Regions from separate parts of the Nocardia sp. NPDC051787 genome, predicted to be linked through region 1. Evidence: riboswitches for the same ligand, from Rfam matches in the RefSeq annotation. Region 1 holds a riboswitch; each other region holds the start of a gene.
The links. A riboswitch is a leader RNA that binds a small molecule or an ion and turns the genes downstream of it on or off. The one in region 1 is predicted to bind S-adenosylmethionine.
Positions count from the first base shown of each region.

Region 2: linked by a shared signal. The riboswitch ahead of AB0M45_RS24780 (aminotransferase class V-fold PLP-dependent enzyme) and the one ahead of AB0M45_RS09800 (O-acetyl-L-homoserine sulfhydrolase) in region 1 are both predicted to bind S-adenosylmethionine.
Region 3: linked by a shared signal. The riboswitch ahead of AB0M45_RS01175 (rhodanese-like domain-containing protein) and the one ahead of AB0M45_RS09800 (O-acetyl-L-homoserine sulfhydrolase) in region 1 are both predicted to bind S-adenosylmethionine.

Region 1 is NZ_JBFAYO010000007.1:84,727-92,075, forward strand. It holds gene AB0M45_RS09785 (tRNA (cytidine(34)-2'-O)-methyltransferase) at 1-422, opposite strand, end outside; gene AB0M45_RS09790 (DUF3017 domain-containing protein) at 614-850, shown strand; gene AB0M45_RS09795 (homoserine O-acetyltransferase) at 897-2,054, opposite strand; partial or broken gene AB0M45_RS09800 (O-acetyl-L-homoserine sulfhydrolase) at 2,051-2,233, opposite strand; SAM riboswitch class IV at 2,499-2,609, opposite strand; gene AB0M45_RS09805 (TetR family transcriptional regulator) at 2,662-3,366, opposite strand; gene AB0M45_RS09810 (MFS transporter) at 3,493-4,992, shown strand; gene AB0M45_RS09815 (NADP-dependent isocitrate dehydrogenase) at 5,355-6,572, shown strand; gene AB0M45_RS09820 (hypothetical protein) at 6,729-6,857, opposite strand; gene AB0M45_RS09825 (peptidoglycan-binding domain-containing protein) at 6,869-7,123, opposite strand.
Region 2 is NZ_JBFAYO010000026.1:39,911-47,259, forward strand. It holds gene AB0M45_RS24775 (Pls/PosA family non-ribosomal peptide synthetase) at 1-2,135, opposite strand, end outside; SAM riboswitch class IV at 2,818-2,931, shown strand; gene AB0M45_RS24780 (aminotransferase class V-fold PLP-dependent enzyme) at 2,979-4,298, shown strand; gene AB0M45_RS24785 (Uma2 family endonuclease) at 4,367-4,966, shown strand; gene AB0M45_RS24790 (flavin reductase family protein) at 5,222-5,773, opposite strand; gene AB0M45_RS24795 (YbaK/EbsC family protein) at 5,838-6,314, opposite strand; gene AB0M45_RS24800 (2-oxo-4-hydroxy-4-carboxy-5-ureidoimidazoline decarboxylase) at 6,369-6,689, opposite strand; gene AB0M45_RS24805 (crotonase/enoyl-CoA hydratase family protein) at 6,881-7,349, shown strand, end outside.
Region 3 is NZ_JBFAYO010000001.1:256,825-264,173, reverse strand. It holds gene AB0M45_RS01215 (hypothetical protein) at 1-228, opposite strand, end outside; partial or broken gene AB0M45_RS01210 (hypothetical protein) at 240-395, opposite strand; gene AB0M45_RS01205 (MarR family transcriptional regulator) at 534-983, opposite strand; gene AB0M45_RS01200 (type 1 glutamine amidotransferase family protein) at 1,077-1,706, opposite strand; gene AB0M45_RS01195 (DUF456 domain-containing protein) at 1,862-2,344, shown strand; gene AB0M45_RS01190 (amidohydrolase family protein) at 2,411-3,286, opposite strand; gene AB0M45_RS01185 (FAD-dependent oxidoreductase) at 3,401-4,864, opposite strand; gene AB0M45_RS01180 (hypothetical protein) at 5,247-5,696, shown strand; SAM riboswitch class IV at 5,760-5,876, shown strand; gene AB0M45_RS01175 (rhodanese-like domain-containing protein) at 5,891-6,307, shown strand; gene AB0M45_RS01170 (O-succinylhomoserine sulfhydrylase) at 6,405-7,349, shown strand, end outside.

The DNA of each region.
Region 1 (7,349 bases):
ACCGTGACCGCCGCAGCGTTGGAGAGGTTCATGGAGCGGCGGCCGGGGAGCATCGGGATGCGCAGCCGGTCGGTGATGTGCGGGTCCGACAGCACCTCCTCCGGCAGGCCGGTGGGTTCGGTTCCGAACAGCAACACATCGTTCTCGCGGTACGCCACGTCGGTGAACCGGGTGGTGGCCTGCGTGGTGAACGCGTAGACCCGCTTCGGGCGAAGCGCCTGCCACGCCGCCGCCAGATTCGCGTGCACCGTCACCGACGCCAGATCGTGGTAGTCCAACCCGGCCCTGCGCAACTTCGGTTCGGACAGATCGAACCCCAACGGCTCGATCAGATGCAGATGACACCCGGTCCCCGCGGCCAACCGGATCGCGTTGCCGGTATTCGGCGGAATGCACGGCTCGTGGAACATCAGATGGAACACACCGCCAGTCAATCAGCACCGCCCACCGCCCCGTCGCCGGGCTCCAGCGCGTGCGGGATCAGCGGCCTGATCGCTCGACGCAGCGCGTGTCTGCAAGAATCGGGGGCGTGACCGATGCCGACACGCCTACCGCTGACCTGCGGACCGGGCGCCGCAGTTTGGGTGCGGAGTTCTTGCGCTGCCATCTGCCGATGGTGGTCGTCATGCTGGTCATCGGGGTGGCGGTGGTGTTCGTCGCGTCCGATCGGTGGCGGCGCGGGGCCTTCTTCTTCGGTGGGGCGACGTTGCTGGCCGCGACGTTCCGGCTGTGCCTGCCGACCGCGCGGGTCGGTCTGCTCGCGGTCCGCAGCAAGCCTTTCGACGTGGGTGCCCTGACACTGCTCGGCTCGAGCATCGTATTCCTCGCGGCCACCATCAATCTCGGCTAGGAGTAGCAACTCCGGTCAGCGCGAAACCCTCTATGGCAGAAGCCTTTCAGCGTTCGGGGTGCACACCGGCCCGGGCGAGCCGCATGGTCTCGGTCAGCAGCTTCGACACCGCCGCCGCCTCGGTGAGGAACCCGTCGTGTCCGTCGCGCGAATGCACGACCTCCAAGCCGTCGCAGCCGGGCAGCAGATCGGCGAGCTCCTGTTGGGTCCGCAGCGGATACAGGCGGTCGGAGTCGACGCCGCCGACCACGCATGGCACCGGCGTCGCCGCGAGCACCGCCTCCACGCCGCCGCGGCCGCGGCCGACGTCGTGGCGGTTCATCGCCTCGGTCAGCAGCACGTAGGTCGCCGGGTCGAAGCGTTTGCACAGCTTCTCGGCTTGATGGTCCAGGTAGCTCTGCACCGCGTAGCGGCCGCCGTTCCACGGGTCCTCGTCGCCCTGCGGCTTGTTCTCGAACCGGTGGTCGAGCTCGAACTCGGTGCGGTAGGTCAGATGCGCGATGCGCCGGGCGACGGCCATGCCCGTCATCGGGGCGCGGCCGGTGTCGTGGTAGTCGCCGCCCTGCCAGTCGGGATCGGCCTTGATCGCCGCGATCTGCGTGATCTGAGTGCCGATCTGGTCGGCGGTGGCGCGGGCGCCCACGGCGAGCACCAGTGCGGCGGCGACGCGCTCCGGCGCGCCTACCATCCATTCCAGCACGCGCATGCCGCCCATCGACCCGCCGACAACGGCGGCGAGCCGGTCGATGCCGAGCAGATCCATCAGCGCCGCTTCCGCGGTCACCTGATCGCGGATAGAAATATCCGGAAACCGTGCGCCCCAAGGTTTTCCGTCCGGCGCCGAGCTGGACGGCCCGGTGCTGCCCTTACAGCCGCCGAGCACGTTCGTCGCGATCACGCACCATTCGTCGGTGTCCAGCGGCGCGCCCGGCCCGACCATGCCGTCCCACCAGCCGGGCAGCGGATGGATGGCGTCCGGCTTGCCGACGACGTGCGAGTCGCCGGTGAGCGCGTGTTCGACGAGCACGACATTGTCCAGATCCGGGGAAAGTTCACCCCAGCGCTGCACGGCGAGGCACACGTCCGGGATGACCGCGCCATTCTCCAACCGCACGTCCCCGATGGGGATGAAGCCCAGTTCCCCGTCCGGGGACGGCAGGGTGACAGTGGACGGGCGGACGCTCGATTCGGTATCCACGGTCACGTCGCAGCCGCCGCGAAACCGGCGCACAGATCGGCGCGCATGGCCTCGGCGCCCGCCGCGAGGGGGACCGATCGGGGAATGGTTCCGGAGGTCGGCTCCTCCGGCATGAGCTCGGGATGCGTCATCGACGCGGAGTGAATCACGAGAGAACGCACATCGCCGATGGTAGCTACACGTGCGGACCGGTCCGATCCGGCGGTGAACGGCCTACTCGCCGGCTGCGCTGCGCCCATGGACCAGGGCGCGGAGGACAGGCCCGCGATCATCGGTGCGCCGGTGCCGCCCTCGAAGCCCCCGTGGACCTGCGCGGCCGCGGGGGACCGCTGCGCCGGTGCGTTCTCGGCCACGGACGCGGTCGATTCACTCATGGTTTGCTCCAAAAGGGTGTTCGCCGGTACAGCAGGGGTTAACGGTGTGACCAACAACACATACCGGCGACCTCCTGATGCGCGCTTGCTCCCGGCTCTCGGGAGCCAGGTCATCACCCGGAGCACCCCACCGCTGCTGCAGGGTTGCCGACCAGCGAGCCGGGGCTTGGCGCTGGTGCTCATGACCTGCCGGGCATCATAACCGGCGTGCGGTCAGCCGTCGAAATCCCTCATCGAACTCACTGGTCGGCACCGTTCGGGGGTACGCAGCAGGTGCGCACGAACTCGTCGAAGGTCTCGGTGAACGCGGTACGTCCCGCCCGGGACGCGATCGCCACGTCCTCATGGTCGAACATGTCGCCGCTGCACTCCATGCCGACGGTGCCGATCAGCTGCCAGGCTCCCAGGATGAGCCGCACGGCGCGCGCGTCCGGCTCGGTGCCGAGGCGCTCGGCGAGCACGGCCGCTATCGCGGTGTTCTTCTCGTCGGCGTGCTCGAGACTGCGTGCGCTGACCGAGGGGCTGCTGCGCAGGATTCGCCGCATTTGCTGGTATCTCCGGAACGAGATCGGGGAGCTGCTGCCCGCGTCGGCGGCCTGGTCGACCACGCGCAGGAACGCTTCACGTAACGCCGCCAGTTCGTTGCCGGTGCGGGGAAGCTCGCGCAGCGTCTCGGCCACCGCGCTCCCGAAGTCCTGTACCGGGCCCAGGATGATGGCCTCTTTGCTGTCGAAATAGCGGTTGATGGTGCGCGGCGAGACGTCCGCGGCGTTGGCGATCTGCTCGACCGTGGTCGCGTCGAAGCCGTGCGCGTCGCACAGATCGAGCGCGACCTCGATGATGCGCAGCCTGGTCTGCTGCTTCTTGCGTTCGCGCAATCCGGGGGTTGCCGGTGGGCTGCCCTCCGCTGCGCTCGCGCCCATCGGCGCCGATGACTCGAGCATTCCCCCATGCTAACGCAAGCCGCCGTTTTCTTGTCTGAAACAGTCAAATGTCGTGATGCGACATTTTTCTCTTGACGACAAATGTCGCTCGATGACAGGATGATCCGGCACATCGAGGACGAGGAGATGACAGTGACGGAAACTGCGACGGCGGTGGACGCGCCAGGAAGAAAGGGCGGTTCAGCGCGCTGGCTCGCCTTGGCGGTAATCGCGTTGGCCCAGCTCATGGTGGTACTGGACGCCACCATCGTGACCATTTCGCTGCCGTTCGCGCAGCGCGATCTCGACATCAGCGACGGCAACCGGCAGTGGATGCTCACGGCCTACACGCTGATCTTCGGCGGCCTCCTGCTGCTGGGCGGCCGACTGGCCGACTACCTCGGGCGGCGCCGGATCTTCATCATCGGCCTGATCGGCTTCGCGGGAGCTTCGGCCCTGGCCGGTCTCGCCCAGAACGGCGCGGAACTGTTCGCCGGGCGCGCATTGCAGGGCGCGTTCGCCGCGCTGCTCGCGCCCGCCGCGCTCTCCCTGCTGTCGGTGACGTTCACCGAGCCGGGCGAGCGGGCCACCGCCTTCGGCGTGTTCGCGGGCATTTCCGCGGGTGGCGCCGCGCTGGGCCTGATCGCGGGCGGCGCACTCACCGAGTACGCGTCGTGGCGCTGGTGCCTGCTGGTCAACACGCCTATCGCGGTGCTCGCGCTGGTCGGCGCACTGGCCTGGGTGGTGAAGGACGTGCCGGTGCCGCGGGCTGGAGGTTATGACGTGCCCGGTGCCGTCACGGTGACGCTGGGCCTGATCGCCATCGTGTACGGATTCAGCCGCGCCGCCGACGACGGCTGGCTGGCCGCCAGCACCGTGGCGCTGCTGATCGCGGGCCTGGTCCTGCTCGTGGCCTTCGTCGCGATCGAACGGCGTTCGTCGAACCCGCTGTTGCCGCTGCACATTCCGGGCGAGATCAACCGCGGCGGCGCGTTCCTGGCCGCGCTGCTCATCCCGATCGCCATGTTCGCGATGTTCCTGTTCCTGAGCTACTACTTCCAGATCACGCTGGGCTACTCCGCACTGAAGGCGGGCTTCGCGTTCCTGCCCTTCCCGGCGGGAATCGCGATCTCCGCGGGCGTCACCAGCGCTCTGCTGCCGAAGCTCGGCCCGCGTCCGCTGATGGTGGCCGGTGCGGTGCTGGGCGTCATCGGCCTGCTGCTGCTGGCCCAGCTGAGCTTGGGTGACAGCTTCGTCGCCGGCGTGCTGCCCGCCCAGGTGCTCATCGCCCTCGGCATGGGCCCGCTGTTCGTCGGCATGCAGACCGTCGCGCTGCACCAGGTGGAGGAAGAGGACTCGGGCGTGGCCTCCGCGCTGCTGAACGCGGCGCAGCAGGTCGGCGGCGCGGTCGGCACGGCGCTGCTGACCACCATCTCGGTGCAGGTCGCCAAGACCTTCGCACAGGAGAACCCGGCCATCGACAACCTGGCCGCCCGCGCCGCGATCCACAGCTACGACGTGGCCTTCTACGTCGGCGCCGGGTTCTTCCTCGCGGCCATTCCGATCATCGCGCTGATGATCCGGGACCGGCCGGAGAACTTGATCGAAGGCTCCGAGGACGGCGCCCGGATTCCGGTCGCGGTCTGATCCTGGTGCACGTGAGGTCCGCGCATCGCCATGGCGACGCGCGGACCTCGCCGTTTCCGGTCGGGCCGGTTGCCGCGCCGGAACGGAAAGTGGATCATTGGGCACGGCGGTTCCGTGGGCGCCCGCAGCTTCGCGGAGGCGCCGCCGATCTACCGATCGGTAACTGACGTGGCGCGTCTCACTCCGGGGGCTGCCCGTGCGGTGAGGACTTCGGCAGCAGTACGCTTGTCTTGTTTGCACCACAAGTCTCGCGGACAACGCGGGACCATATACGTTGTCTGTTGGAACAGCTGGGGTCCGCTCACAAGCGTGTTCGCCTGGCCGTGCAATGAGGGCACCATCCTAGGAGGACACGAAGATCCATGTCCAAGATCAAGGTTGAAGGTACCGTCGTAGAACTCGACGGCGACGAGATGACCCGGATCATCTGGCAGTTCATCAAGGACAAGCTGATCCACCCCTATCTCGATGTGAATCTGGAGTACTACGACCTCGGCATCGAGTACCGGGACAAGACAGACGACCAGGTCACCATCGACGCCGCGAACGCCATCAAGCAGCACGGCGTCGGCGTGAAATGCGCCACCATCACGCCGGACGAGGCGCGGGTCAAGGAATTCGGCCTGAAGAAGATGTGGCGCTCACCCAACGGCACCATCCGTAACATCCTGGGTGGCACCATCTTCCGTGCCCCGATCATCATCTCGAACGTCCCGCGGCTGGTGCCCGGCTGGACCAAGCCGATCATCATCGGCCGTCATGCCTTCGGCGACCAGTACCGCGCCACCGACTTCAAGGTGTTCCAGGGCGGAACCGTCACCCTCACCTTCACCCCGGACGACGGCAGCGAGCCGATCGTGCACGAGGTCGTGAAGATGCCCGAGGACGGCGGCGTGGTCATGGGCATGTACAACTTCCGCAAGTCCATCGAGGATTTCGCGCGGGCGTCGTTCAACTACGGCCTGCAGCAGAACTACCCGGTGTACATGTCGACGAAGAACACCATCCTGAAGGCCTACGACGGCATGTTCAAGGACACCTTCCAGGACATCTTCGACGCCGAGTTCAAGAGCCAGTTCGACGCCGCGGGCCTGACCTACGAGCACCGCCTCATCGACGACATGGTCGCCTCCTCCATGAAGTGGGAGGGCGGCTACGTCTGGGCCTGCAAGAACTACGACGGCGACGTGCAGTCCGACACCGTGGCCCAGGGCTTCGGTTCGCTCGGCCTGATGACCTCGGTGCTGCTCACCCCGGACGGCCAGACCTGTGAGGCCGAGGCCGCGCACGGCACGGTCACCCGGCACTACCGCCAGCACCAGCAGGGCAAGCCGACCTCGACCAACCCGATCGCGTCGATCTTCGCCTGGACCCGTGGCCTCGAGCACCGCGGCAAGCTGGACAACACCCCTGAGGTCATCGGCTTCGCGCAGACCCTGGAGGACGTCGTCATCAAGACCGTCGAGGGCGGCCAGATGACCAAGGACCTCGCGCTGCTCGTCGGCGGAGACCAGGGCTACCTGAGCACCGAGGAATTCCTCGGCGCGCTGGACGCGAACTTGGCGCGCGCGCTGCGCTGAGCCCACCAGGCGCCGATCCTTCTCGGCGCCGAGCTGCGGGGCCGAGCGGGGTCGCTCGGCCGACTCCGGCGCTGGGGCTGTTCCCAGCGCCGGGCTGACACAATCGGGCACCCGCCCCACCTTCTGGTGGAACGGGTGCCCGGACTGTTTTCGCGATCAGTTCGCGCTGACTTCGGCGCGGTCGAGTAGCCCGGCGACAGCACGGGTGAAGCTTGCCGTTCCGTTGCCGCGTTCGACCTCCGCCTCGAACAGCCGCAGCAGCGGATCAAGCAGATCGGTCGCCACGCAGCTAACGCTCAGAGCCGACGGCAGACGGAGAAGGGGTAGTCACCGTTCTCGGGCCGGTCCTTGTAGAAGGGCCACTCCATCTTGGCCCTGGTATCAGGGCCGAAAATGCCATCGGGATCTGTTTTGGCGTCCTTCTGGGCACTCATCAGCGCGGAGCGGGTCCTGGGACCGAACTTGCCGTCTTCGGACAACCCAGCTTTGTAGCACTTGTTGAGAGCCTTCTGCAGGGCGATCACCCCGGAACCGGAATCACCTGAGCGCAACGAGCAACCGCTTGGGCTTGGGACGTAGGCGTGGACGCTGGGGGATTGATGAACATTGCTCGCGCCACTGCAGGTCTGGGCACTAGCGGGCGCGGCGGCAAGCACGCTCACACTGGTCCCGGCCAACACAACCGCAGCCGACATGGCAACGCGAATTCCAACTTTGCGCATAGCTTCCTTACATCGACGACTCCAGATCATGGACAATGATCCTCAGAGTCCACAG
Region 2 (7,349 bases), on a different contig from region 1:
CCGGCGAGGTTCTCGGCACCGCTGGCCTCGGACAGGCGGACGGCCGCCCACAGGCGCAGGTGCACCGAGCCGCCGCGCGGATAGCGGCCCGGCCGGACGCCGCGCAACAGCAGCCGTGCGCCCGCCACGCAGATCGCCATGCGGCCGGGCGGCGAGATGAACAGTGCGAACGCGGCCAGCATCCACCACCAGGACAGCCGCGGCAGCCATGGCAGCGAGCCGGACCAGGCCGCGATATTGCCGACGATCGCCAGCCAGGTGAGCCACTGCAGGCCGGTGAGCGTGGTCAAGGGGATAGTGGCGAGCACCTGCACCGCCTGCGCGGCCAGCGGCGTCGGGCGCACCGCCCGTTCGGCGACGGCGACCGCGGGCGTGGTCTGTTCCAGCAGGTCGACCAGGGCGCCGAGGCGGGGATGGTCGTAGAGATCGGCGACGGCGATTTGCGGATAACGTTCGCGCAGGGCGGCGACCAGCTGTGCGGCCGCCAGCGAGCCGCCGCCCAGATCGAAGAAGTCGGCGTCGAGATCGCCGACTTCTCCACCGAGAATCGAATCCCATAGTCCGGCAACCCATTGCGCCGTGCCGGTCAGGTCGTTGTCGTCGTCGTCCTCCGCGGTGCCCGGCAGCGGCCACGGCAGCGCGTCGCGATCCACCTTGCCGGAGGTGCGCGTCGGTAGCTCGTCGACCACCGCGAGCCGGGGGACCAGCGGGGCCGGAAGTCGTTCGGCGAGAATGGCTCGTGCGGCCTTGGCGTCGAAGTCCGGTCCCGGCCCGGTGAGGTAGCCGACCAGTAACTTATTGCCCGCCTTGGTGGTTCGTATCGCGGCGGCGGCGCCGGTGACGCCGGGAAGATGCTGGAGTGCGTTGTCGATCTCGCCGAGTTCGATGCGGCGGCCGCCGAGCTTGATCTGATCGTCGGCGCGGCCGAGGAAGACCAGGCCCGCGCTGTCGTTCCGGACCAGGTCGCCGCTGCGGTAGGCGCGATCCCAGCCGACCGAGGGCAGCGGCGCGTACTTCTCCGCGTCCTTGACCGGGTCGAGATAGCGCGCCAGGCCGACACCACCGATCACCAATTCGCCGGATTCGCCCTCGGCCACCGGATTTCCCGCCTGGTCCACCACGACGAGATCCCAGCCGTTGAGCGGAAGCCCGATGCGAATCGGCCACTGGCCGTTCAGCCGTGCGGCGCAGGCGACGACCGTGGCCTCGGTGGGCCCGTAGGTGTTCCATACCTCGCGAGTCGAATCACCATCTCCGGCAAGGCGTTCGGCGAGCTCGGGTGGGACGGCCTCGCCGCCGAAGATCAACAGGCGCACCGCCTCCAGCGCCTCGACCGGCCAGGTCGCCGCCAGGGTCGGCACCGTCGAGACGATGCTGATCTCCCGCCGCACCAGCCAGGGTCCCAGGTCGGCGCCGGTGCGCACCAGGTCACGCGGGGCGGGCACCAGGCAGGCGCCGTTGCGCCAGGCCAGCCACATCTCCTCGCAGGAGGCGTCGAAGGCGACCGAGAGACCGGCGAGAACCCGGTCACCGGGGCCGATCGGGGCATCGGGGAGGAACAGGTCGGCTTCGGCGTCGACGAACGCGGCGGCGCTGCGGTGGGTGACGGCAACGCCTTTCGGGGTTCCGGTCGACCCGGAGGTGAAGATGATCCAGGCGTCGTCGTCGGGGCTGGGAAGCGCCGACCAGGTGCGCGCGCCCTCGTGCTGCTCCGCGGCCCGGATACCGGCGGCCGTCGTCTCGATGCCGTCAGCGGTGACGATCGCGGTGACCTGGGCTTCGCCGAAGACGAGCTGGGCGCGATCGTCCGGGTCGTCGGCATCGACCGGCACGTAGGCGGCGCCACTGTAGAGGACCGCGAGGATGGTGACGTAGAGCCCGCGCGTGCCGGAGGGCATGCGCACGCCGACCCGGTCACCGGGACGCACGCCCGCCGTGGCGAGGCGCGCCATAGTCTTCTCGACCTCGACGACCAGTTCGAGATAGGACAGCACCACCTGGCCGTCATCGATGGCCGGCGCGTCGGGATGTGTGAGTGCCGTAGCGGTCAGGATGTCGACCAGCGTCCTGGCCTGTGGCGCATGGTCGCCCCGCGACAACGGGCGCACCGGCGCGTCGACCTCCGTTCGGAGCATGGTGCTCAGCGAACCTCCCATCGACCTGCCTCATACTTTCCGTTGTCGCGCCATAGCTGGGTTACCAAAGGGCAAATGCCACGATTGGCCAGCTGTCCACGGTACTGGGTTTGTTTCCTCGGCGCCTGCCGCGCTGCTCGAACGGGGAATGCCCGTCTCGCTTCGCTCGAGAACCACGGCGGCCGGTGTGGCCGTGCCGGCGGTAACCGCGCTCAGGTTCGGCTGCTTGTTGGTAGCTGGAGAAGGAGTTGGTGTCGGAGCCAACTCTCTCGCTGAGAGATCGCGAATCGGGGGGCGACTGGCTGCGAACAGATAACGCTTGGTTTTGCTGCCGGAAAAAGTTCGGTCCGCTGTGGTTATCTGAGAGGCGAGCGCCGATTGTCCGGGTTCCGGGATGCTGCTGCGTGTTTGCTGCATTTGTTCAGTTGTGGCTTTGTCGTGGATGAGGTGCGGTGCCTGCTCCGAATCGGAAGCGGGAGGCGTGATGTATTCGGGGCAACTGCGATTCGGTGGATGTGAGTTCGATGACGAACGGCGCGCGCAGCACTTGGTCGGGGTGTTCGTAGGACTCGCGAGTGTGCTTGCGATGACTCGCGTCTGTGGTCATGTCCCGATCGGGATGTGTCGGCTCGGATTGGCATGCGGTTGACAGTGCCGGGCCGCTTCTGCCAATCTCGGGTCAGGTCACGAGTGCCAGCGCTAAGCCCCGGCTTGCTGGCCGGCAACCCTCCTCCGCGGTGGGGTGCTCCGGGTGACGACCCGGCCGACGCCCAACCGGGCGCGGCAAGCGCGGACTCGGCGGATCGTTCGATCGCGGGTCCCTTAGCCGACGGGATGCACGTGATGACTACTGCTGTCGACAGCACCTGTGCCGCACTCGCCCGGGTCTCCGGCGACGAACTGCTGGTGCCGCTCGTGCAGGGCGGAACGGCGACCTACGCCAACTTCGACTACGCGGCGAGCGCGCCGGCGTTGGTGGAGGTCACCGACCGCGTGCAGCGGCTGTTGCCGTTCTACGCCAGCGTGCACCGCGGCGCTGGGTACGCCTCGCGGATCTCCACCGAGTGCTACGAGGCCGCCCGCGGATCGGTGGCCGAGTTCCTGGACGCCCCCGACGATCAGGTGGTGGTGTTCACCCGCAATACCACCGACTCGCTGAACCTGCTCGCGTCCTGCGTGCCCGGCGACACGGTGGTGCTCGATATCGAGCACCATGCCAACTTCCTGCCGTGGACGAGGCACGGCCGCCGCGTCGTGCAGGCGGCCGACACCGTCGAGGAGACTGTCGGCAGGCTGGTCGCCGAGTTGTGCAGCAAGCCAGCCGCGTTGCTCGCGGTGACCGGCGCGTCGAACGTCACCGGCGAGGTGCTTCCGCTGGAGCGGCTGGCCACCATCGCGCACCAGTGCGGCGCCCGGATCCTGGTCGACGCCGCCCAGCTGGCGCCGCACCGCCGGATCAGCCTGCGCGACATCGGAATCGATTACCTGGCCTTCTCCGGCCACAAGCTGTACGCGCCCTTCGGTTCGGGTGTGCTGGTGGGCAAGCGCGATTGGCTCGACGCGGCGCAGCCCTATCTGGCCGGCGGCGGGGCGGTTCGTGAGGTGAGCACCACCGACGCCGAGTGGGCGCCCGCTCCGCAGCGGCACGAGGCCGGGTCGCCGAACGTGCTCGGCGCCGCCGCGCTGGCCGCCGCTTGTGACGCGCTCTGTGCCATCGATGCCGAAACCCTTGCCGCCCATGAAAAGCGGCTCGCCGACCGGCTCCGCGACGGCCTCGCCGCGATTCCGGGTGTGCGACTGCTGCGCATCTGGTCCGATAGCCCCGACTCGGTCGGTATCGTCGCCTTCGCGCTCGACGGATTCGCTCCCGGTCATGTCGCCGCCTACCTCTCCGCCGAACACGGCATCGGCGTGCGCGACGGACGTTTCTGCGCCCACCCGCTGCTCGCCCGCCTCGGCGTGGACGGGGCCCTGCGCGCCAGCATCGGCCTCGGTACCACCTCCACCGACGTGGACCGCCTGATCGATGCGGTGTCCACCCTCGTGACCACCGGCCCCACGTGGGATTACGCCGCCACGAATGGCCTGTGGAACCCCACCCCCGAAACCCGCCCCTTCACCTCCACGGCCCCCACCGGCGCGGCCCCCTGCCTGGTCGGCTGAAGACGCCGACCTAGCGGCGTTGCCGGATACTATCGGCGTATCCGGCAATCCGACCCCGAGGTGGACCTATGAGCACGCTGCCAGTCTGGGCCACCGACCCGGGCGCTCTCCTCATCACGGAGGAGGGCTACGACGCGCTTCCGGAAGATATTCAGCGGCAGATCGAGGTGGTTGACGGCCACGTGATCGTATGCCGCAGCGGAACTTTCCAGCACAACAACGTGGCCCGGCGGCTCGCGAACGCTTTGGAGCAGGCGAGCCCCGACGAGCCGTGCACCGGCGTGGTGACCGATTTCGAGATGCACTACGTCCGGAGCCGTCCAGCGAGCCCTGGTTTCTCGTTTCGCCGCCCGGATGTCGCGCTGTACCGGTGCATCGATGGCGATCGGAAGCTGACGACCGCGGACGTACTTCTGGTAGTGGAGGTCGTCTCGCCGGGATCGGAGTACACCGACACCGTCGACAAGTGTGCGGAGTATGCGAACGAGGGGATCCCGATCTATCTGATCGTGCACTTGGCCGCCGATCGCACGGTGAAGATCATCCAGGAGTACCGCCTCGACTGGGCGAGCCGCAGCTACCGGCTGGCGGAGACGCACCAGGATGTACTTCGGCTGACCGACCCTTTCCCGGTCGACGTCGACTTCGCCGACCTGGACGGCGCCTGAGCTGTCGCGCCGAGGTCCAGTAACGCCGCATCGCGGAGCGGCGCACCGCCGAGGAGGATGAGACCACTAGCTGAGCGTGGCGACTGGGCGGAGATCAAAAATCGCCGGATGAACGAGCCGGGTGCGGCGGAAGCTGCCCGGCTGGCCTATGAACTCGGCCGGACGATCCGGCGGATGCAGGAAGAGAGGGCTGGAGTCGGCCCGGACTGGCCGACGCCGCTGGCATGACCCAGTCCGCTGTCGCGAGATTCGCCGTCAGTCGCCCAGCGGGGTGGGGCGGTAATAGCGGCCGTTGTAGTAGAGGAGCGGCGCCGCGGCGGGCTCTTCGTCGGTGTTGTCGTGGACCCGGGTGACCAGGCCGACGACGAAGGTGTGGTCGCCGATGGGGATGAGCTGGTGCACGGTGGTGCGCAGCCAGATGGGGGTGCCGTGCAGGACCGGCTCGCCGGTGTCCAATGAGGTCCACAGGGAGCGGTCGGTGAATCGCTCCTCGGCGGCGCGCGAGAACCGGTGGGCCAGGTGCTGCTGGTGTTCGCCGAGGAAATGGATGACCACGGATTCGGCGTCCAGCATGGCGGTCAGGCTGGAGGACGTGTGCGCGATGTTGAACGAGACCAGCGGCGGGTCCAGTGACAGCGACGCGAAGGACGTCGCGGTGAAGCCGACCGGTCCGCGCGGCGACCTGAGCGTGACGACGGTGACGCCCGCGGGGTAGTGGCGCATGGAAGCGCGATACTGCTCGGCGGTGATGCCGCTCAGATCATCGGGGATCTGGAGTTCCGTCTCGGGCCGTGGTGCTTCTGTCACAGGACGAAACTACGCCGGGTCGCCGGGCCGGTGCGGAGCGCGTGGTAGGGGGAGCTGCCGATGTTCAGTCCACGTCGAGCGGAAGACCCGCGGTGATCCGCAGCAGCTCCGGGAACGACGTGCGGAAAATTGTGTTCGGGTGCCCGCCCGCGGCCCAGAGCTCGCGATGTCGCGAGAGCGCGTTGTCCACCCAGGTCGGCAGGTTGGTCGGATGGCCGACCGGTGCGACACCGCCGATCGGCTGGCCGGTGACCTCGCGCACCAGCTTGGCGGGGGCGCGGGTCAGGGTTCCCTCCAGGCGCGCGCCGGTGTTCGCCAGGTCGACCTGGTGCGCGCCGGAGACCAGCAGCAGCACCGGGTCGTCATCGAGCAGGAAGACCAGCGACTTCGTGATCGCGCCCACGTCGACGCCCAGCGCTCTGGCGGCGTCCGCAGCGGTGTGCGTCGGCTCCGGCTGGGCCATGATCAGGCCGTGGTGGCCCCGGGCGATGAGGGTATCGGCGACCCGGCAGGCGACCGGTGGCAATGACGACCTGCGCATCCCACCAGGGTAGAGCGATTGCGGGTAGTACGCCGGGCGAGTCGCGCTGCCGGCTCAGTATTCCGGATACCCTTCGCTCGGGCCGAGCATCCCAGAGATCCGCGCCCGGGTGATCCGCGCGAGCTGGGGCAAGTCGTGCGACGAGACGCGCTCGTGCACAAGCGCTTCGAGGGCACGGTCGACATCTCGCTGGGAGAGGGCGAGCAGCTCGACATCCGCCTTGGTGAGCAGCGCGTCCCGGTCGGGGTAGGGGCGGGCGTCGGTCAGTTTCGCCGCCCAGGTGACGTTGCAGCAGCATTCGTACAGCGCGTGAATCGCGCGGCCCCGCGGCATTTCGTTGAACCGGTCGAGGCCGATTCCGCGATGCATCAGCATGATCTCCTCCGAACCCGGTGAATGAGGGTTGCTGACTCGACCATGATCCGGCCTGCGCCGAACCGGGAACCAGTGCGCTGCCGCTAATTTGCACAGGATTTACACGCTGTGCGGTTTGCGCGGTGCGTCCGGTATGCCGGGATGTCCCGGCCCGGAGTTCCGATCTCATATTCTCTCGATACGCTGTACAAATGACAGATTGGCAGGCTTTCACCGTCGAAACGAAGGACAACGTCGCGCAGGTGACGCTGACCGGTCCCGGCAAGGGCAATGCGATGGGCCCGGATTTCTGGCGCGAGCTGCCGGAGATCTTCCAGGCGCTGGACACCGACCCTGAGGTCCGCGCGATCGTGCTGACCGGTTCGGGCAAACACTTCTCCTATGGTCTCGACCTGCCCGCGATGAGCGGCATGTTCGGCCCCCTGCTGGCCGATCGGGCCTTGGCCGCGCCGCGCACCGACTTCCTGACCGAGCTGCGCAAGATGCAGGCTGCGGTCACCGCCGTGGCGGACTGCCGCAAGCCGGTGATCGCCGCGGTATCCGGGTGGTGCATCGGCGGCGGACTGGACCTCATCGCGGCCGCCGACTTCCGCTACGCCAGCGCCGACGCGAAATTCAGCCTGCGCGAGGCCAAGGTCGCGATCGTCGCCGATATCGGGT
Region 3 (7,349 bases), on a different contig from region 1:
CAGGGCCAGGGGTCGCATGGCGCGCCAGGCCCACATGAGTGCAGGGATCATCCACACCCAGTAGTGGGTCCGCGAAATCGGCGAGCACAGTAGCGAAACCGCCGCGACGAGCAGGATGGCAAGCAGTTCGTCGCCGCGCCGGTACGCGAATCTCGCCGCGGCCAGCCCGCCCACTCCCAACACGCCGGCGGCCAGCAGCCAGGGCGTGTGGTTGTCCCAGGTAGCCACTGCAGGCGACCGAACACGCCGTTGATCGACTGGTTCTGCACGTATGCGAAGCCGACTCGATTCTGCTGGTCGACAGCCGAAATCCAGAACTGCGCCGCCTGCGTCGGCCGATACCAGAAGCCGATCGCAACGGTGGCGGCGGCGGGGAAGTCCGCCGGGATCGCCATCGTCCCGGCGCAGACCGGCCACGAGCCGATGGCCGGGGTTCGTGGACTTGCCCGAGCCGGATCGACTGGTGCAGCCGCGCATCGGCTGTGGCTGCTCGGCGCTCGAGCTCGAGCCGGATGGACCAGTGATCGCATCCGCTAGTCGTCGGCGGTGACGATCGCGTCCATCGCGGCGGAGAGCTTTGCGAGTACCGCAACCGTGAGCGCGAGCTGTTCGGGACCCAGTTCGGCCGCAAGGCGTTTGGACATCACCGCATGTTGCGGGTTGATACGCCGGACCGCGGCCAGGCCCGCGTCGGTGACTGCGACGAGTTTCGCACGGCGATGGGCCGGGTTGGGCCGATATTCGGCAAGTCCCTTGTCCACCAGAAGATCCGCGATGCGCTGCACGCTCTGGCGGGTGATGCCCATTTCGCGGGCGATCCCCGCGACGGGCAACGGTGTGTACAGCACCGCGCCCAGCACCTGCCACCACGCGGCGGTCAAACCCGCCGGTCGCGCCAGTTCCTCGGCCACCGCGAGGAACTGACCGTTCAAACGGAACGACGTGATCGCCGCCGCGGAGAACAATTCCTGTTCATCGGCCATGCGTTCGCCTCCTGCCGACCGGGTCGGCGACCCGGCCGATCGACCGGACCGCCGACGAATCGCTGCTCACGACTGCGCCTCGCTGGCGCTCGCTCATGCCTGCTGCGCCTCGTACGCCTCGAGCACCGCCCATCCTTCCGGATCGGCGTGCGCGAACAGCCGGTACCAGCCCTCCAGCACATGCGGCTCGTACACACCGAGCCTACCGAGCACCTCGCGGGCGAATTCGAACGGCGCGCTCGCGCTGGCCGTGATCACGTCGCCGTCGGTGACGGCAGGCTCCTGAACATAATGCTCTGCGCCGGAATACCCGCTGTAGACCAGGAATTCCGCGACATTGCTGGTGTGCTTGCGGTTATCGAGCAGACCCTGCTTGGCCAGACCGTAAGTCGCGCCGCAGATCGCGGCGACCGGAACGCCCGCCTCCACGAACTCGCGCGCCTTCTCCCCGAACGCGTCCAGCTCCGGCCCCATCCAGGTCTCGGCGCCGGGGAGGATCAGCATCGCGCTGTCGGCGGGCGTGATATCGGCGAGCACGACGTCCGGCACGATCCGCATACCGCCCATCGTCGTGATCGGATCCGCGGTCAGCCCGACCGTCTTGACCTGCCACGTTCCCGGCTCCCGATGCCAGCTCGGCTTGTTGATGTGCGCGGTGGCCGCGCCCACCTCCCAGTCGGCGAGAGTGTCGTAAACGGCCATGTGCACTGCCTTCGTGGTCATGACAGCATCATGTCGTATTTGACAGCATACTGTCAATACTCTCGGTCCGGATGGCCGCGACTCGGCTGGACCGGAACCTCCGCTGTGCGCGGGCAACGCCGGTGCGCCAGAATCCCAGCAGCGCGAAATTCGCCGGAAAGCGGGAGGAACCGTCTGTGAGCGTGTGGGGTGAAGTGGTCGTCGGCCTGGTGATCCTGGTCGGCCTCCTCGGAATCGTCGTGCCGATCCTGCCGGGCGTCATCCTGATCTTCGGGGCCGTCGCCGTCTGGGCATTCATGACCGGTGGAGCCACGGCGTGGACCGTCTTCGCCATCAGCACGTTGCTGCTGGCGCTCTCCGGGGTCGTCAAATACACCTGGCCGGGACGCAAGATGAAGGAAGCGGGGGTGTCCAATCGCGCGATCTTCCTGGGCGCGATCCTCGGCATCGTCGGATTCTTCGTCATTCCGGTCGTCGGCCTGTTCGTCGGTTTCGTTCTCGGCGTGTACCTTTCGGAACTTCACCGGCTGCGCGTCAACCAACAGGCGTGGCGGGCTACGGTTCAGGCGCTGAAGGGTGTCGGCCTGTCCATCCTCATCGAGCTCTTCGGCGCGCTGCTGGCCACCGGCGTCTGGATCGTCGGCGCGATCGCCGCCTGAGAATGATCAACACAGCGCGCATCGCGCATGCCGGAGCCGAGCGTCAGCGAGGCGCAGGCATGGGTGTCAACGGTCGATGGCGGGGAACGGAATCGTGTCTCCGGCTCGGCTGCCGGGCAATTCGTCGCGGCGCAGCCGGAGCGTCGGCGGTTCCGGACGATACAGCGGCAGGGTCGGGGCCGGGTCGGTGGTGACGGTCCGCTCGCGAGCGGGAAGCCGGTAGAACGCGCGCGCGTTGTCCTCGAGCACCGCGTACATGTCGGTGCCCACCACGTCACAGATCAGGTCGACGTCCGAGTCCTCGAACGGGCGTCCCGCCCGGGTGCCGGGCAGATCGGTGCCGAACATGAGCGCTTCGGGATTCACGGCGTGGATGCGGCGCAGCGTGTCGGCGACGTTCATGGCGACCCGGCCGAAACCCGTTGCCTTGACCCGCGCTCCGCGATCGACGAGATCGAGCAGGAACGGCAGACCCTCCTCGGACATGCCGAGATGGTCGACCGAGAGCGCGGGCAGCTTCGAGATGACGGGTTGCAGGGAGGCGAGCATCGTGCCGTCGATGTAGACCTCGACGTGCCAGCCGGCCAATTCGTGCGCGCGCAGCGCTTGCAGCGTCATCCCGGTGATGTCGGCGGCCGCGCGTTTGAGGTTGAACCGCAGCGCGCGCACGCCGATGCGGTCCAGCTCGATGATCTCCTCGTCGGTGGCGTCCAGGTCGAGGCGGGTGACGCCGACCCAGCCCTCGCCGAGCTCGGCGAGGGCGGCCTTCAGGTAGCTCTGATCCGTGCCCTGGAACGACCCGCTGACCACGGCGCCACCACTGATGTCGAACCGCGACATGCGCTTGCGGTAGTCCGCGATGGTGAACGGCTCGGGCAGGTAGCCCTCGTTTTCGGCCAGCGGGAACCGCGGGTCGAAGATGTGCAGGTGGGCATCGAACACTTGTACAGAATGCCTCAGGGTCGGATTTTCCGCTGCCACAACGACCAGCACCGACCGCGGTGTCGGCCCGCCGGGGGTGCTGCCGCGGCACCGGAGTCGGTCGCGGCGAGGTGATCAGACCTTGTGCGGTTCGCTGGCGCGCAGCATGTCCTCGCGTTCGACGACCTTGACGCGTTCGCGGCCTTCGGGTTCGCCGAGGGAGCGCTCATGGGCGTCGAGGCGGTACCAGCCGGCCCAGGTGGTGAACGGGATGCCCTTGCCTTCGAGGAACTCGGTGACGGCTTCGGGTTCGGGCCGCTCGGCGGGGGTGAAGCCGGGGGCGTCGTCCAGCAGGCAGGCGATGGTCTCGTTGGCGTCACCCTTGGTGTGGCCGATCAGGCCGACCGGGCCGCGTTTGATCCAGCCGGTCACGTAGGTGGCGGGCATGTAGCGAGCGGCGCCGTCGGCGTTCTCGTCGACGATCACCCGGCCCGCTTCGTTGGGCACGGTACCGGCTTGGTCGTCGAAGGGGAGGTTGTTGATGTTCTGCGACAGGTAGCCCACGGCACGGTATACCGCCTGCACGTCCCAGTCCTTGAACACGCCGGTCCCCTTGACGTTGCCGGTGCCGTCGAGCTGGGTGCGTTCGGTGCGCAGGCCGACGACCTTGCCGTTCTCGCCGAGCACCTCGGAGGGGGACTCGAAGAAGTGCAGGAACAGCTTGTGCGGCCGGTTGCCGGCATCGCGGATGGCCCACTGCTCGAGGGTGTTGGCGACCATGTCGACCTGCTTGGAATGCCGGCGCGCGGCTTCGGAGCCTTCGTCGTAGTCGATGTCCTCGGGGTCGACGATGACCTCGATGGTCGGGGAGTGGTCGAGTTCGCGCAGCTCCAGCGGGGTGAACTTGGCCTGGGCGGGACCGCGGCGGCCGAAGACGTGCACCTCGACGGCCTTGTTGGCCTTCAACCCCTGGTAGACGTTCGGCGGGATCTCCGTGGGCAGCAGTTCGTCGCCGGTCTTGGCCAGCACTCGGGCCACGTCCAGGGCGACGTTGCCGACGCCGAGGACGGCGACCTTCTCCGCGTCCAGCGGCCAGCTGCGCGGCACGTCCGGGTGCCCGTCGTACCAGGACACGAAGTCCGCCGCACCGTAGGAGCCGTCGAGGTCGATGCCGGGGATGGGCAGGGCACGGTCGGCGTTTGCGCCGGTGGAGAAGATCACCGCGTCGTAGAAGGCACGCAGGTCATCGAGGGTGATGTCGGTGCCGTAGTCGATATTGCCCAGCAGCCGCACCTGCGGCTTGTCCAGCACCTTGTGCAGGGCGGTGATGATGCCCTTGATCCGCGGGTGGTCGGGCGCGACGCCGTAGCGGATCAGCCCGAACGGCGCGGGCATGCGCTCGAACAGGTCGATACTCACATCGGCATCGGACTTCATCAACGCGTCGGCGGCGTAGATCCCGGCCGGTCCGGCGCCCACGATCGCGATGCGGAGCGGGCGGGTCTTCGCGGTGTGCGCGTCAAGCCCGGAGGAGGAAGCCTGCGTCACCACGGAGGGCTCGCGAACACCGCCATCCGATACTGCACTCTGTTCGGTCATCTCTTACGCGCACCCTTATGGTCGAAACAATTAATGACGTCTGGCTTAGCTTAGGCTAAGTTGACGCACCGGCTCGGTCGCACCCTTCCGGTGCGGACGCCGGCGTTGGCGTTGCCGGCTCGTGGCTGCACGGTGCTCCGTTCGCCGCGGCGATGAGCTGCCGATTCGCTATGACAGCAGGCTGCCGTCCCGCGATTCTATCGGGACCATCGATGCCGCCAGGATCCGGTGCGTGCAGTCGGTCGATGTCATCGAACATCTCGATCGGCGCGTACCCGCTCCCGCGCGACCTAAAGCGGCCCCTGCCCGCCGACGGACGCCGCCACCGCCCTGCCCCGGGGCCGGGGGCTGGATAACCACCCCGACCAGGGATCATCGAGCCATGACCGAGCAGCAGCCGACCGCAGGCGAGGACGACATCATCCGCGTCGATCAAACCGACAAGCGCTCCATGGTGCCGTTCATCGCGGCCGCAGTGGTCGCGGTGATCGTGCTCATCGCGATCGTGCTCGGCGGGGTGCTGTCGCCCGCTGAGAAAAATGTCACAGATGCCGACCGCATCTCCGCGGCCATCCGCAACTTCGTCGAGGGCGCCAACCGCACCGGCACCGTGCCGGCGCCCGGCACCGGATGCGCGGGCTTCGACGCCGCCCGCTCACCGCTGGCCGGGCAGTCCGGCGCCGGAAAGTCCGTCGAGCTCAGGAAAATCGACAACCCGATGGTGGACGGCGACAAAGGCAAGGCGACCGTGACCACGAAGGCGGACGGCACGGAGACGACCACGACGTGGAATCTCAGCAGATCCGGCGACAAGTGGCTGGTCTGCGCCTGAGCGTTCCCGCAGTGTGAACGGCCGTTTGACACGGTGACCCGGGTCGGTGCAATCTCAGTCGAAGGTCATGAGAACCAGTGTCAAGCCCCGGCATTACTGGTCGGCAACCCTCCTCCGCGGTGGGGTGCTCCGGGTGACGACCTGGCCGCGCTCCGGTCCTGGGCGCGGCAAGTGCGGATTCGCAGGAGGAGTAGATGAGTTACGCCGGTGACATCACCCCGCAGCAGGCATGGGAACTGCTGCGCGACAACCCCGAAGCAGTCCTCGTGGACGTGCGGACGGAAGCCGAATGGAAGTTCGTCGGCGTACCCGACACGAGCTCGATCGATCGGCCGACCGCGCTGATCGAGTGGGTCGACTCCACCGGCGCGCGCAACGAGATGTTCGTCGAGCAGTTGCGGCAGGCGCTCGCCGACCACGACCCCGAAGCACCGGTGGTGTTCTTGTGTCGCTCCGGCCAGCGTTCGGTCGGCGCTGCGATCGCCGCCACATCGGCGGGTTACCGCACCTCCTACAACGTGCTCGAAGGCTTCGAAGGTCCGCTCGATGAGTTCAGGCACCGCGGCGGCTCCGGCTGGCGTGCCCTCGGGCTGCCCTGGCGACAGTCATGACCAGGGCGTCTGGCGTGTCCTCGGGGCTCTACCGATGGGCGGCAGTCCTGAGCGGGGGTCTGGCGGGCCCTCGGAACTTTGCCGATAGGCGGCAGCCGTGATCACCGGCGGCGCGTTCGACAAGCCGCTGCCCGAGGGCGTCGGCCCCGCGACGCTCGGTGTCCGGGGCGGACTGCGGCGCTCCGGTTTCGAGGAAACCGCCGAGGCGCTGTACCTGACTTCCGGCTTCGTCTACGAGAGCGCGGAAGCCGCCGAGACCGCGTTCACCGGCGAGGTGGAGCATTTCGTCTACTCCCGCTACGGCAACCCGACGGTCGCCATGTTCGAGGAGCGGATGCGGCTGATCGACGGCGCCGAAGCGTGCTTCGCCACCGCGAGCGGAATGTCGGCCGTGTTCACCGCGCTGGGAGCGCTGCTCGGCGCCGGTGACCGGCTGGTCGCCGCGCGCAGTCTGTTCGGCTCCTGCTTCGTGGTGTGCAACGAGATCCTGCCGCGCTGGGGCGTGGAGACCGTATTCGTGGACGGCGAAGATCTCGACCAGTGGGAACGGGCGCTGTCGGTGCCGACCACGGCGGTGTTCTTCGAGACGCCCGCCAATCCGATGCAGACGCTGGTGGACGTGCGCCGGGTGACCGAGCTGGCCCATGCCGCCGGTGCGAAAGTGGTGCTGGACAACGTCTTCGCGACACCCCTGCTGCAACGCGGCTTCGAGCTCGGCGCCGACGTGGTGGTCTACTCCGGCACCAAGCACATCGACGGGCAGGGCCGGGTGCTCGGCGGCGCGATTCTCGGCGCGAAGGACTACATCGACGGCCCGGTGAAAACGCTGATGCGCCACACCGGTCCGGCGCTGAGCCCGTTCAACGCGTGGACCTTGCTCAAGGGGCTGGAGACGATGCCGCTGCGGGTGCGCCATTCGGCCGAGTCCGCACTCCGGATCGCCCGCTTCCTGGAGGGCAACAAGGCGGTCAGCTGGGTGAAATACCCTTTCCTGGAGTCGCATCCGCAGTACGCGCTGGCCACCGGTCAGATGAGCGCGGGC